DNA from 3 places in the Pseudomonas sp. TE4620 genome. Region 2 is predicted to be linked to each of the others. Evidence: predicted binding sites of a transcription regulator. Region 2 holds the regulator's gene; each other region holds the start of a gene.
The links. Region 2 encodes FliA, which starts transcription of late flagellar genes. Its sites were predicted from a motif close to CTAAAGTTTNNNNNNNNNNNGCCGNTAA; they were not measured.

Region 1: the regulator FliA is predicted to act here: its motif matches at 1,436-1,463, upstream of ACZ9A3_RS23070 (methyl-accepting chemotaxis protein).
Region 3: the regulator FliA is predicted to act here: its motif matches at 2,672-2,699, upstream of ACZ9A3_RS17760 (flagellar protein MotY).

The regions. Positions count from the first base shown of each region.
Region 1 is NZ_JBWBQO010000001.1:4,955,820-4,960,893, forward strand. Features, by position in the region: gene ACZ9A3_RS23070 (methyl-accepting chemotaxis protein) at 1-1,337, opposite strand, end outside; gene ACZ9A3_RS23075 (LysR substrate-binding domain-containing protein) at 1,493-2,437, opposite strand; gene ACZ9A3_RS23080 (NorM family multidrug efflux MATE transporter) at 2,593-3,984, shown strand; gene ACZ9A3_RS23085 (putative bifunctional diguanylate cyclase/phosphodiesterase) at 4,013-5,074, opposite strand, start outside.
Region 2 is NZ_JBWBQO010000001.1:977,812-982,885, reverse strand. Features, by position in the region: gene ACZ9A3_RS04705 (chemotaxis protein CheA) at 1-199, opposite strand, end outside; gene ACZ9A3_RS04700 (protein phosphatase CheZ) at 212-1,000, opposite strand; gene ACZ9A3_RS04695 (chemotaxis response regulator CheY) at 1,020-1,394, opposite strand; gene fliA (RNA polymerase sigma factor FliA) at 1,498-2,238, opposite strand; gene fleN (flagellar synthesis regulator FleN) at 2,235-3,068, opposite strand; gene flhF (flagellar biosynthesis protein FlhF) at 3,189-4,499, opposite strand; gene flhA (flagellar biosynthesis protein FlhA) at 4,511-5,074, opposite strand, start outside.
Region 3 is NZ_JBWBQO010000001.1:3,832,498-3,837,571, reverse strand. Features, by position in the region: gene ACZ9A3_RS17775 (peroxiredoxin) at 227-829, shown strand; gene rnt (ribonuclease T) at 891-1,502, opposite strand; gene pyrC (dihydroorotase) at 1,559-2,605, opposite strand; gene ACZ9A3_RS17760 (flagellar protein MotY) at 2,736-3,689, shown strand; gene ACZ9A3_RS17755 (argininosuccinate synthase) at 3,819-5,036, shown strand.

The DNA.
Region 1 (5,074 bases), 4.0 Mb from region 2:
ACATTGTCCTGGGCCATGCGTTCGGTGCTGCCCATGTTCTCGGCGATGTTCATCGAGGTGGCGCTGAACTGCTCGACAGCGCCGGCCATGCTGGTGATTTCGCCAGACTGCTGCTCCATGCCCTCACAGGCCCCGGAGGACATGCCCGACAAGGCCTGGGCGCGGCTGCTGACTTGCTCCGCTGCTGCGCGAATATGCTCGACCATGCTCGCCAGGGCTTCGCCCATCTGGTTGAAACTGTGCGCCAACTGGCCGATTTCGTCATCGCTCGATACCCGCAAGCGCGCCTGCAGGTCACCGGCGCCAAGGGCCTGCGCCTGCTGCAAGAGGTCAGCCAAGGGGCGCAGACGGCGGCGCAACAGCCACAGGGTGGCGGCGACCGCCAGCAACATCGCCAGCAAACTGCCGATGGCCAGGCGCGTGCCGACGCTCCAGGTCACTGCGCGGATTTCCGCCTTCGGCATGCTTGCCACCACCGTCCACGGCCCGCCGGCAAACGCCACGGTCACGCTGAACAGCTCTTCGACGCCGTCATGCCAGAAACGCCCTTCGCCCGCAGTGAACCCGGCAAGCGCCTGCGCCGCCTGACTGTCCGCACGCACACCTGCTGGCGGCACCAACCAGTGCTGCTTGTCGTCGAGCAAGGCCAGTGAACCGGTCTGGCCGATACGAAAACGTCCGAGGTTGGCAAACTGAGCCTTCTGCGCGTCGGTGTAGTCGAAACCGACAAACAGCACCGCGATCACCCGCCCGCTGCCGTCACGCACCGGGGTGTACTGGGTCATGTAGTCGCGCTCGAACAGGTTGGCCCGGCCAACGTAGGCCTGACCGGCTAGCAAGCGCGCGTAGGCCGGATGCTGACGATCCAGCAGGGTGCCAATGGCGCGACTGCCGTCCTGCTTGGTCAGCGAGGTGCTGATGCGAATGAAGTCGTCGCCGCTGCGCACGAACAAGGTGGCAACGCCTGCGGTCATCTGGCGAAAATCATCCACCTGGCGAAAGTCGTTGTTGAGCAGTTGCTCGCCCAGGTACAGCGCGGGCGTGGAAACCCCGGCAACCGTCACCGACTCCCCTGGATGCAGCTGCAAACCGGCAGCAAAGCGCTTCTCGAACAGCCCGCTGAGGCGCTGGGTGCTTTCGCGCAGGGTACTGTGGAAAGTGTCGAGCTGATCGGCGAGCAGGCGCGCTTCACTGGCCAGGTGTTCCTGGCGGGTATTCAGGTTGGCGTTGTCCAGCGAACGCAGGGCAAACAGGGTGCTACCGGTAATCACCACAGCCAGCACGATGGCAAGGGCGATACCGAGTTGCGAGGCAATCCGGGCACGGGGTTGAGACATGGAAGCTCCTGGCAAGAGGGGCCGGGATCGTCCTGATCACGCTGACCGTCCGCATCGATACGGGAATCGAACCATCTAGGCGTGGCTCTGATGCCTCTGCTTCGGCGGCCTGACGCAATACTTGAGCGTGCAACAGGGTTATCCTGCGCAAACGGTCAACTCGCTCCGATAGACGCTGATGTCCCCAGAATTTGAACCTTGGGCAGGTCCATCGAATCCGCCTCGCCCTGCAGGAAGTCGCTCAGACGCCGCAGCCGCTCGCCACCGGGGCGGGTTCGCGGCCAGACCAGGTAGTAATCCAGGCCGCTGGCAACCGCTGTCGGCCACGGCAGGCTCAGGCGGCCCTGGGCGACGTCTTCGGCAACCATCAGCAGGTCGCCCATGGACACTCCATAACCGCGAGCGGCGGCGATCATGCCCAGCTCCAGGGTATCGAATACCTGGCCGCCCTTGAGCGACACCTTGTCGGTGAGGTCCATGCGCGCCAGCCAGCTGCGCCAGTCGCGCTTGTCGGGGGTTGGATGCAGCAGCTCGACACCGGCCAGGCGCCGCTCGTCCCACTGCCCTTCCTTGAGCAGCTCGGGCGCGCCTACCGGGATCAGCAGCTCGGAAAACAGCCGCTTGACCTCCCAGTCCGGCGGAAAGTGACCGTCGCTGAGCAATACCGCGCAGTCGAAAGGCTCATGGTTGAAATCGACATGATCGACATCCATCCAGGCGCTGGTCAGTTGCACTTCGTTGCCCGGCTGCAGGTGGCGAAAGCGACTGAGGCGCGCCAGCAGCCAGCGCATGGTCAGGGTCGAAGGGGCTTTCATGCGCAGGATGTCGTCTTCACTGCGCAGGGTGTTGCAGGCCCGCTCCAGCGCGGTAAAGCCTTCGCGCACCCCTGGCAACAGCAAACGCGCCGCTTCGCTGAGTTGCAAGCTGCGGCCATTGCGCACGAACAAACGGCAGGCAAAGTGCTCTTCAAGGGTGCGGATGTGCCGGCTGACGGCACTCTGGGTTATCGATAACTCATCTGCGGCGCGGGTGAACGAGCTATGCCGGGCCGCCGCTTCGAAGGCCCGCAGTGCATACAGAGGCGGTAAACGGCGAGACATGGCGGCGGGCTCCGGGTTATCCACAGGCAATCGACTGGATCATACTCCCATGAGTTTTAATCATGCCAACCATCGCTATTATCCTTTTGTGGATAACCGCACCAAGCCTCAGACTTTCACGCTTTGAATCTATCGCGTAAGAAAAGGACGACTCCATGCAGGCTGCGCCTACCCAAGAACTCAAGGCTTTGCTGCGCCTGGCCGGGCCGCTGATTGCCTCGCAGTTGGCGCACATGCTGATGGTGCTCACCGACACTCTGATGATGGCCCGCATCAGCCCGCAGGCCCTGGCCGGTGGCGGCCTGGGCGCGGCGAGCTATTCGTTCGTGTCGATCTTTTGCCTGGGCGTGATCGCCGCCGTCGGCACCCTGGTGGCGATTCGCAAGGGTGCTGGCGACATCGCCGGCGCCACCCGCCTGACCCAGGCCGGGTTGTGGCTGGCCTGGGTCATGGCCCTGGTGGCGGCTTTGGCGCTGTGGAACCTGGAGCCGGTACTGCTATTGCTCGGCCAGAGCCCGAACAACGTCGAGGCGGCCGCGCAGTTCCTGCTGCTGCTGCCCTTCGCCCTGCCCGGCTACCTGAGTTTCATGGCCCTGCGCGGCTTTACCAGCGCCATTGGCCGCTCGACGCCGGTGATGGTCATCAGCCTGATCGGCACGGTGGCCAACTTCCTGCTCAACTATGCGCTGATCGAAGGCATGTTCGGCCTGCCGAAGCTGGGCCTGGTGGGCATCGGCCTGGTGACCGCAATCGTTGCCAACTGCATGGCCGTGGCCATGGCGCTGTATATCCGCTGGCACCCGGCCTATGCACCCTACCCGATTCGCCAGGGCCTGAGCCGCCCGTCATGGCCAGCCCTGCGTGAGCTGTGGCGCCTGGGCCTGCCGATTGGCGGCACCTACACCGTCGAGGTCGGCCTGTTCGCCTTCGCCGCGCTGTGCATGGGCGTGCTCGGCAGCACCGAGCTTGCCGCGCACCAGATCGCCCTGCAGATCGTCTCTACCGCATTCATGATTCCGGCCGGCCTGTCGTACGCCGTGACCATGCGTGTAGGGCTCTATTACGGCGCCGACAACCTGTTGGGGGCACGGCATGCCGGCCGCGTGGGTATCGGTTTTGGCGCGGCGATGATGCTGATGTTCGCCATCCTCTTCTGGCTGCTGCCAGACCCGCTGGTGGGGCTGTTCCTCGACCACGGTGACCCGGCCTTTGCCGACATCATCCAGCTGGCGGTAAGCCTGTTGATGGTCGCCGCCTGGTTCGAGCTGTTTGACGGCGTGCAGACCATTGCCATGGGCTCGATCCGAGGCCTCAAGGATGCCAAGACCACCTTCCTGGTCGGGCTGTTCTGTTACTGGGTGATCGGTGCACCGGCGGCCTGGCTGCTGGCCTTCAACCTCGGCCTGGGCGCGGTAGGCGTGTGGTGGGGGCTGGCGCTGGGCCTGGCGTGTGCGGCGGTGAGCCTGACCCTGGCATTCGAATGGCGGATGAAGCGCTTGCTGGGCAGTGCCGCTGGGGTGAACAAGGTGACTGCTTCAGTGGTTTGAAGGGCCCCATCGCGGGTCAAGCCCGCTCCTACATGACCCGCGATGCTGCTTGCTGCGCCGGCCCGCGCAGCAAATACTCCATCAACTCATCAATCGGCAATGGCCGGCTGATCAGAAACCCCTGCACCTGATCGCAATCGAAACTGCGCAGCAGGTCCATTTGCTCCGGGGTTTCCACGCCCTCGGCCACCACCTCGAGGTTGAGGTTGTGCGCCAGGTTGATCATCGCGTGCACCAGCTTGCGGTTCTCTTCACGCTGCTCCATGCCGCCGACAAAGCTGCGATCGACCTTGAGCAAGGTGATCGGCAGGCTGTTGAGGTGCACGAACGACGAAAAGCCGGTGCCGAAATCGTCCAGCGAGAAGCGCACGCCCAGGCGCCCAAGGGCGTCCATGGTCTGTTTGACCAGGTCATTGCGGCGCATCACGGCGGTTTCGGTCAGTTCGAATTCCAGCCAGCGGGCATCGACGCCGTGTTCGATGATCAGCCGGCTCAGGGTCGCCAACAGCTGGCTGTCCTGGAACTGGCGAAACGACAGGTTCACCGCCATGTGCAACGGCGCCAGGCCCTGCTCACGCAGCGCCTGCATGTCGCGCAGGGCCCGGGAGATGACCCAGTAGCCCAAAGGCACGATCAGCCCACTCTGCTCGGCCAGCGGTACGAACTCGCTGGGCGGCAGCAGCCCGCGTTCGGCATGGCGCCAGCGCACCAGGGCTTCGAGGCCGACAATGCGCCCGTCGGCCAGGTTCAGTCGCGGCTGGTAATGCAGCTCCAGCTCGTCGCGGCGCAGCGCCCGGCGCAGCTCGCTTTCCAGGTCGGCAAGGCTGCGGGCGTTGCGGTTGATGCGTTCGTTGAAGACGTGAAAGGTACAGCCCTGGGTGCTCTTGGCCTGCTGCATGGCGATGTGCGCATGCCACATCAGCGGGTCGGCGCCACCCTGGGCGCGGGCGTGGGCAACCCCCAGGCTGCAGCCGAGCAACAGGCTTTCGCCGTCGATCCAGTAAGGTTCGGCCAGGGCTTCGGTGATGCGTTCGGCCATCCATTCGGCGCGCTGCGGCTCGCGGCGGGTATCGATCAACAGGGCGAATTC
Region 2 (5,074 bases):
AGCACTCCACCAGCTCGTTGAGCTGGAGGAAGCCGGCGCCCCCTTTTACAGTGTGAAAACCGCGAAAGATCGCATTGAGCAGGTCGGCATCATCCGGTCGGCTTTCCAGCTCGACCAATTGCTCGGACAGTTGCTCAAGAATTTCGCCGGCTTCTACCAGGAAATCCTGAAGGATTTCTTCATCGGCGCCGAAGCTCATTAAACGTGCTCCCTAAAAACCCAGACTGGACAGCAGATCGTCGACATCGTCCTGACCGGACACAACGTCTTCACGCTTATCGGCATGAATCTGCGGACCTTCACCCCGAGTCGGATGTTTTTCTTGATCTTTTTCAGCGCGCAGCTGCTGGTGGTCATGTTCGATACCGGCAAAACGGTCAACTTGACTTGCCATCAGCACGAGCTTGAGCAGATTGCTTTCTACTTCGGTGACCAGCGCCGTGACGCGTTTGATCACCTGGCCGGTCAGGTCTTGGTAGTCCTGAGCCAGAAGAATGTCATTGAGGTGGCTGGCGACCTTGCGGTTGCCCTCCTCGCTGCGCGTCAGGAAACTGTCGACACGCTTGGCCAGCTCACGGAACTCCGGTGCCGCCACTTCGCGGCGCATGAAGCGCTGCCAGTCGACACTCAGCGCCTTGGCCTCGTCGCTCAGTTCGTTGAGTACCGGCGTGCTGGCTTCGACCAGGTCCATGGTGCGGTTGGCCGCGCCCTCGGTCAGCTTGACCACGTAGGACAGGCGTTCGGTCGCATCGGTGATCTGCGACACTTCCTCGGCTTGCGGCATGTGCGGGTCGATCTGGAAACTGACGATCGCGCTGTGCAGCTCGCGGGTGAGTTTGCCGACTTCCTGATACAGGCCAAGGTCACGGGTCTGGTTCAGCTGATGGATCAGTTGCACCGCGTCGCCGAACTTGCCTCGTTCAAGGCTGTCGACCAGTTCCCGGGCGTGTTTCTTGAGTGTCGACTCAAACTCGCCCAAGGATGATTGTGTTTGCTCCATAGCGCCCCCGTGGCGTACCTCAGCTATTGACGCGCTCGAAGATCTTTTCGATCTTTTCTTTCAGCACCTGGGCGGTGAACGGCTTGACCACGTAGCCGTTGACCCCGGCCTGGGCGGCTTCGATGATCTGCTCGCGCTTGGCTTCGGCAGTCACCATCAGCACCGGCAGGTGCTTGAGGCGCTCATCGGCACGCACTTTGCGCAGCAGGTCGATACCGGACATGCCAGGCATGTTCCAGTCGGTCACCAGAAAGTCGAAATGACCGCTTTCGAGCATCGGCAGTGCGGTGTTGCCGTCGTCGGCTTCCTGGGTGTTGGTAAAGCCCAGATCACGCAACAGGTTCTTGATGATCCGCCGCATCGTCGAAAAGTCGTCCACGATGAGGATTTTCATGTCTTTGTTCAATTAGACCTCCAAGCAGTCTTTAACGCGTTCAGCGCGGAACGCGCATTCAATCAATTCGGCACTACATTTCACGACTGCATCGAACCTGCGTTCAACGCGCCCGCCATTCCCCCAGGCGACCACGCAAACGTGCCGCGCACTGGCTGTGCAACTGGCTGACACGCGACTCGCTCACCCCCAGGACCTCACCGATCTCCTTGAGGTTGAGCTCTTCGTCGTAGTACAGCGCCAGGACCAGACGCTCGCGTTCCGGCAGGTTGGCGATGGCATCGGCCAGGGCTGCCTGAAAACGCTCGTCTTCCAGATCGCGCGAAGGCTCGAGCTGGGCACTGGCACCGTCCTCGTGCAGGCCTTCATGTTCGCCGTCCTGCAACAGGTCGTCGAAACTGAACAGGCGGCTGCCCAGGGTGTCATTCAAAATCCCGTAATAATCATCGAGACTCAATTGAAGTTCGGCAGCAACCTCGTGATCTTTAGCGTCACGGCCGGTTTTTGCTTCAATTGCACGAATCGCGTCACTGACCATGCGGGTATTGCGGTGTACCGAACGCGGCGCCCAGTCGCCCTTGCGCACTTCATCGAGCATGGCGCCACGGATGCGGATGCCGGCGTAGGTCTCGAAACTGGCCCCCTTGCTGGCGTCATACTTGTTGGCGACTTCGAGCAGGCCGATCATCCCGGCCTGGATCAGGTCCTCCACCTGCACACTGGCCGGCAGACGTGCCAGCAAGTGGTAGGCGATGCGCTTGACCAGCGGCGCGTAACGCTCGATCAGTTCGTACTGGGCGTCACGCGAAGCCTTGCTGTACATCCGATAACCACTGGCGTTCATAGCACCGGACCCGCACTCGTCGGTTGCACCAGGCGCTCGACGAAGAACTCCAGGTGCCCCCGTGGGTTGGCAGGCAGCGGCCAGCTATCGACCTTCTGGGCAATGGCCTTGAATGCCAGCGCGCACTTGGAACGCGGGAAGGCTTCATAGACCGCTCGCTGCTTCTGCACCGCCTTGCGCACACATTCGTCGTAAGGCACCGCACCGACGTATTGTAGGGCGACATCGAGGAAGCGATCAGTGACCTTGGTCAACTTGGCGAACAGGTTGCGCCCTTCCTGAGGGCTCTGGGCCATGTTGGCGAGGACGCGGAAGCGGTTCATGCCGTAATCGCGGTTGAGCAGCTTGATCAGCGCGTAGGCGTCAGTGATCGAAGTGGGCTCGTCGCACACCACCAGCAGCACTTCCTGGGCGGCGCGGACAAAACTGACTACCGAGTCACCGATACCTGCAGCGGTGTCGATCACCAGCACATCGAGGTTGTCGCCGATCTCGCTGAAGGCCTGGATCAGGCCGGCGTGCTGGGCCGGAGCCAGGTGCACCATGCTCTGCGTGCCCGAGGCCGCCGGCACGATGCGCACACCGCCGGGGCCTTGCAGCAGCACGTCGCGCAGTTCGCAACGGCCTTCAATGACATCGGCCAGGGTGCGCTTGGGCGTCAGGCCCAGCAGCACATCAACGTTGGCCAGGCCCAGGTCGGCGTCCAGCAGCATGACCCGACGGCCAAGCTCAGCCAGCGCCAATGACAGGTTCACTGACACGTTAGTCTTGCCAACGCCACCTTTGCCGCCGGTCACGGCGATCACCTGTACGGGATGCATGCTACCCATGTTTGTTCTTTACCTTGTCTTACTTAGACCGAGGCCACATGACTGGGCTGCGCTTTCAACACCTGAAAAATGCCTGGCAGACCATTGATGTAGGTACTTTGCAACGTAATCATATTCCCCTCAGCCCACGCGTTTGCCGGAGCTGTGGTAGAGATCAGCGAACATGTCGGCCATGGCCTCTTCGCTGGGCTCGTCCTGCATCTGCACGCTCACTGCGCGGCTGACCAACTGGTGCCGGCGCGGCAGGTGCAGGTCGTCAGGAATGCGCGGGCCATCGGTAAGATAGGCCACCGGCAGTTCGTGACTGATTGCCAGGCTCAATACTTCGCCGAGGCTGGCGGTTTCATCTAGCTTGGTCAGGATGCAACCGGCCAGGCCGCAGCGCTTGTAGCTGTGGTAGGCGGCGGTCAGCACCTGTTTCTGGCTGGTGGTTGCCAGTACCAGGTAATTCTTGGCCTGAATCCCGCGCCCGGCAAGGGTTTCCAGCTGCATGCGCAGCGCCGGGTCGCTGGCTTGCAGGCCGGCGGTATCGATCAGTACCACGCGCTTGCGCAGCAGCGGGTCGAGGGCCTGGGCCAGCGACTGGCCCGGGTCGACGTGAGTAACCGAAACGTTGAGGATCCGCCCCAGGGTCTTGAGCTGCTCCTGGGCGCCGATACGGAAGCTGTCCATGCTCACCAGGGCCAGGTTCTGCGCGCCGTACTTGAGCACGTAGCGCGCGGCGAGCTTGGCCAGGGTGGTGGTCTTGCCCATGCCGGCCGGACCGACCATGGCAATGACACCGCCTTCTTCGATCGGTTCGATTTCCGGCACCTGGATCATCCGCGCCAGGTGCGCCAGGAGCATGCGCCAGGCATGACGCGGCTCTTCGATTTCGGTGGTCAGCTCGAGCAGTTCGCGGGCAATCGGCCCGGACAGGCCGATGCGCTGCAGGCGGCGCCAGAGGTTGGCCTGCTGCGGCTTGTTGCCCTGCAACTGGCTCCAGGCCAGCGAGCCGAGCTGTACTTCAAGCAGTTCGCGCAGGCCCGAGAGCTCCGAGCGCATCGAGTCGAACAGGCGCGGGTCGATAGGTGCCGCGGCCGGTGCAGCAGGCACGGCCGGCGCTTCGACCTGCGGGTCGACCAGCGGCTCGGAAGCGGTCAGCGGCAAGCCGGCAAACAGCTGGCGATTGCCATCTTCGCTCTCGCTACGGCTGCTCAACTCGGCCTGGGCGGTGACGATGCGCGACTGGGTCTTGCGCAGCTCGTCTTCGAGCTCGACATTCGGCACCCGTGGCGCCAGGGCGGACAGCTTGTAGTCCAGCGCAGCCGTCAGCTCGACACCGCCAGCAATCCGTCGGTTGCCAATGATGGCGGCATCGGCCCCCAGCTCATCGCGAACCAGCTTCATGGCCTGACGCATATCGGCGGCGAAAAAACGCTTAACTTGCATAACCCACTACCTCAGCCGTTCGGGCCCACTGTGGCGACGATGGTAACTTGCTTGTTGTCAGGTATTTCCTGATACGCCAAAACATGCAAATTCGGTACAGCCAGGCGACCGAAGCGCGACAGCATGGCTCGTACCGGTCCTGCGACCAGGAGGATCGCCGGCTGCCCTTGCATCTCCTGACGCTGGGCGGCCTCGATCAACGAACGCTGAAGCTTTTCGGCCATGCTCGGCTCCAGAAGAACACCGTCTTCCTGGCCTTGCCCAGCCCTTTGCAAACTATTGAGCAAAATCTGTTCCAATCTTGGCTCAAGGGTGATCACAGGCAGCTCGGACTCAACGCCGACAATGCTTTGCACGATAGCGCGACACAATCCGACGCGCACCACCGCCACCAGCGCGGCGGTATCTTGACTCTTGCCCGGGTTGTTGGCGATGGCTTCGGCAATGCTGCGAATGTCACGCACCGGAACCTGCTCGGCAAGCAATGCCTGCAGCACTTTGAGCAGGCCCGACAAGGAAATGACGCCCGGCACCAGCTCTTCGGCAAGCTTGGGCGAAGCCTTGGCCAGCACCTG
Region 3 (5,074 bases), 2.9 Mb from region 2:
CCATCGCTGGTTAAGGCTCAATGCGAAGAAGCTTAATGTTAATGAGAATGCTTGTCAAAACTCTTTCTGTAATAGGCGAACTAGAGCGACCGACGGCAGATTGTCGAGCGTTCGGACTGAAATTCGGCGAGCGGCGCCGGGCGGTGTATGATGGTCGGCCATTTCGCTGCCGGGCCAGTGCATGCTGGCCTGTGCAAGATGATTCCACCCCATCAGGAGATATCGCATGAGCGTACTCGTTGGCAAAAATGCCCCGGACTTCACCGTTCCAGCTGTTCTGGGCAACGGCGAAATCGTCGACAGCTTCAACCTGGCTTCGGCCATCAAGGGCAAGTACGGCCTGGTGTTCTTCTACCCGCTGGACTTCACCTTCGTCTGCCCGTCCGAGCTGATCGCCCTGGACCACCGCATGGCCGAATTCAAGGCGCGTAACGTTGAAGTGATCGCCGTGTCGATCGACTCGCACTTCACCCACAACGCCTGGCGCAACACCCCGATCAATGCCGGCGGCATCGGTCAGGTCCAGTACATCATGGCTGCCGACATGAAGCACGACATCGCCAAGGCCTACGACGTAGAGTCCGAAGGCGGCGTAGCTTTCCGTGGCGCGTTCCTGATCGACGACAAGGGCGTTGTCCGCTCGCAGATCGTCAACGACCTGCCACTGGGCCGTAACATGGACGAACTGCTGCGTCTGGTCGACGCCCTGCAATTCCACGAAGAGCACGGCGAAGTCTGCCCTGCCAACTGGAAAAAAGGCGACAAGGGCATGACCGCTTCGCCAGAAGGCGTTGCTGCTTACCTGAGCGAGAACGCTGGCAAGCTGTAATTTGCCAGGCATAAAAAAACCGGCCTTGATGGCCGGTTTTTTTATGCGCGGTGCACAGGCTTCAGTCGTTGAAGTCCTGCCAGCCGCCCATTTCCTTCCAGCGGTTGACGATGCCGCAGAACAGCTCGGCAGTCTTCTCGGTGTCGTAACGCGCCGAGTGCGCCTCACGGCCATCGAAGTCGATGTCGGCGCTCTGGCAGGCCCGCGCCAGCACGGTCTGGCCATAGGCAAGGCCGGCCAGGGTGGCGGTGTCGAAGCTTGAGAACGGATGAAACGGGTTGCGCTTCATGTCGTGGCGGGCCACGGCGGCATTGAGGAAGCCCAGGTCGAAGCTGCTGTTGTGGCCGACCAGGATCGCCCGTTTGCAGCCATTGGCCTTGAGCGCCTTGCGCACGCCACGGAAGATGTCGGTCAGTGCCGACTCTTCGCTGACGGCCATGCGCAGCGGGTGATCGAGCTTGATCCCGGTGAACTCCAGAGCCGCTTGCTCGATGTTGGCGCCTTCGAACGGCTCGACGCGGAAGAAATAGGTGTGTTCCGGGAACAGGAAGCCCTTTTCGTCCATGCCGATGGTGACTGCGGCGATTTCCAGCAGGGCGTCGGTGGCGCTGTTGAAACCGCCGGTCTCGACGTCGACCACTACCGGCAGGTAACCGCGAAAGCGTTCAGCCATCGGGTGGCGCGGACCGCCGCCATGACCTTCCTGGTCGTCTTCGTACTGATCTTCGCTCACGCAGTTTCCTCCAGCAGGCGCCAGCGCAGTTGCTCACCGGCGCGCAGCGGGATAACGGTCTGCTCGCCGAACGGCAAGCTGCTTGGGGCGGTCCAGCTGTCGCGGACCAGGGTAATCGTATCGGTGTTGGCCGGTAGGCCATAGAAGCTTGGGCCGTGCAGGCTGGCGAAGCCTTCGAGCTTGTCCAGCGCGTTACGCTGCTCGAATGCCTCGGCGTACAGCTCGATCGCGGCATAGGCGGTGTAGCAGCCGGCACAGCCACAGGCGGCTTCCTTGGCGTGCTGGGCATGGGGCGCCGAGTCGGTACCGAGGAAGAACTTGCTGCTGCCGCTGGTGGCGGCGTCCAGCAAAGCCACCTGGTGGGTGTTGCGCTTGAGGATCGGCAGGCAATAGAAGTGCGGACGAATGCCGCCCACCAGCATGTGGTTGCGGTTGTACAGCAGGTGCTGGGCAGTGATGGTCGCGCCGACGTTGGCCGGGGCCTCGTTGACGAACTGCACGGCTTCGCTGGTGGTGATGTGTTCGAACACCACCTTGAGGGTCGGGAAGCGCTCGACCACACGGCGCAGGTGCTCGTCGATGAACAGCTTCTCGCGGTCGAACACGTCGATCTCGGGGCGCGTTACTTCACCGTGCACCAGCAGTGGCATGCCGACCTCGGCCATGGCTTCGAGCACCGGGAAGATCTTGTCGACACTGGTGACGCCGGAATCGGAGTTGGTCGTCGCGCCGGCTGGATACATCTTGGCGGCATGGACAAAACCGGTGGCCTTGGCCGCGCGGATTTCCTCGGGCTGGGTGCGGTCGGTGAGGTACAGCACCATCAGCGGCTCGAAACGGCTGCCGGCAGGGCGTGCGGCAAGGATGCGCTCACGGTAGGCACCGGCTTGGGCGGCGTTGCGCACCGGTGGTACCAGGTTGGGCATGATGATTGCGCGGGCAAAGGTGCGCGCAACGTCGCCGACGGTATGCGGCAATACAGCGCCATCACGAAGATGGATGTGCCAGTCGTCGGGACGCAGGAGGGTCAGGCGGTCGGACATTGGGGATTCCAGGCGGGTCGAACTCAAGGTGAATGCTACCGGAAAAGCCGGTTACGAGCACTCGCTATCAAGTTTTGCCGCGACCGACCGATAGCGTGCAGGTATACCGTGAAAATCTGTGGAGCCGCCCGTGCGCCAGCGTTATCTAGCCCTGCTCAGTGTGTTTGCCAGCATGCCCGCCATGGCACTCACTTTCCAGACCCGTCTGGAGAACGTCGAGTGGAAGGTCGAAGGCGATCAGTTCGAATGTCGGCTGGTTCAACCCATTGCCGATTTCGGCAGCGGCGAGTTCGTTCGCCGGGCCGGCGAGCAGCCAACTTTCCAGCTGCGCTCAAGCAGTAACGTCCTTGGTGCCGGTTCCGCCACCCTGCTGGCGGCGGCCGCGCCGTGGCAGCCCGGACGTGGCGATATCAACCTGGGCGCGGTGCGCATGGCCCGCAGCGGCGTGCTTTTTACCAGTTCCCAGGGCCAGGCCAGCCGCTTGATCAACGGCCTGCTCGATGGCCGTAGCACCGTGGTGCGCAACTACGCCGGTGAAGCCGGGCGAACCATGGAAGTGCGGGTGTTGCCAGTCAAGTTCAGCAAGGCCTACGGCGACTATCAGGCCTGCGCGGCAAAACTTTTGCCGATGAATTATGACCAGGTGCGTCAGGCGCGGGTCGGCTTTCCGGGCGGCGGCATTGACCTGGATGCCGATGCCCGGGCACGCCTGGACGTGATCCTCGACTTCCTCAAGGCCGACCCCACTGTTAACCATATCGAACTCGACGGCCACTCCGACAACAGCGGCAACCGCCTGACCAACCGCGACCTGTCGCGGCGCCGGGCACTGGCGGTGATGGAGTACCTCAAGGCCCACGGTATTCCCGAAGAGCAGATCACCGTGCGCTTCCATGGCGAGCGTTATCCGCTGGCGCGCAACAACAGCGCAGCCAACCGCGCGCGCAACCGACGGGTGAATATTCAGCTTGATCGGGTTACGCCTGTCGAAAAACCCCTGGAAAAGGCCGTTGAACCTGCAGCCAAACCACCGGCCGCACCTGCTGCCGCAGCCAGTACCGCGAAGCCCGTCGCCACGTCCTGAGGTGCGACCGTCCGTCGCGCTCTCGACAGTTCCTGTCGCTTTGTCGTCACAAGCTGTCGCCCCACTGTAAATTTTGTCGCAAGGCCGGTAGAATCGACGGCTTTCCGTACAACCCCGTGGAGTGATGGCATGGCGGACGTAAAAAAGGTCGTACTGGCGTATTCCGGCGGCCTTGATACTTCGGTGATTCTCAAGTGGCTGCAGGATACCTACAACTGTGAAGTGGTGACCTTCACCGCTGACCTTGGACAAGGCGAAGAGGTCGAACCGGCCCGCGCCAAGGCCCAGGCCATGGGCGTCAAGGAAATCTACATCGATGACCTGCGCGAAGAGTTCGTACGCGACTTCGTGTTCCCGATGTTCCGCGCCAACACCGTCTACGAGGGCGAGTACCTGCTGGGTACTTCCATCGCTCGTCCGCTGATCGCCAAGCGCCTGATCGAAATCGCCAACGAAACCGGCGCCGATGCCATTTCCCATGGTGCCACCGGCAAAGGCAACGACCAGGTCCGTTTCGAACTGGGTGCCTACGCCCTCAAGCCAGGCGTCAAGGTCATCGCGCCATGGCGTGAATGGGACCTGCTGTCCCGTGAAAAACTGATGGACTACGCCGAGAAGCACGGCATCCCGATCGAACGTCACGGCAAGAAGAAGTCGCCGTACTCGATGGACGCCAACCTGCTGCACATCTCGTATGAAGGCGGCGTGCTGGAAGATACCTGGACCGAGCACGAAGAAGACATGTGGCGCTGGACCAAGTCGCCAGAAACCGCTCCGGACGTTCCGACCTACCTGGAACTGACCTACCGCAACGGCGACATCGTTGCTCTGGACGGCGTTGAAATGTCGCCGGCCACGGTGCTGGCCACCCTCAACCGCATCGGCGGCGAGAACGGTATCGGTCGTCTGGACATCGTCGAAAACCGTTACGTCGGCATGAAGTCCCGCGGCTGCTACGAAACCCCGGGCGGCACCATCATGCTGCGCGCCCACCGGGCGATCGAGTCGATCACCCTGGACCGCGAAGTCGCTCACCTCAAAGATGAGCTGATGGTCAAGTACGCCAGCCTGATCTATACCGGCTACTGGTGGAGCCCTGAGCGTCTGATGCTGCAACAGATGATCGACGCTTCGCAGGTCAACGTGAACGGTGTCGTGCGCCTGAAGCTGTACAAAGGCAACGTCATCGTCACCGGCCGCAAGTCCGACGATTCGCTGTTCGACGCCAACATCGCCACCTTCGAAGAAGATGGTGGCGCCTACAACCAGGCCGACGCAGCGGGCTTCATCAAGCTCAATGCCCTGCGCATGCGTATTGCTGCGAACAAGGGCCGCAAGCTGGTCTGAGGCTTGTTGTGCAGAAGAACCCCGGCCTGTGCCGGGGT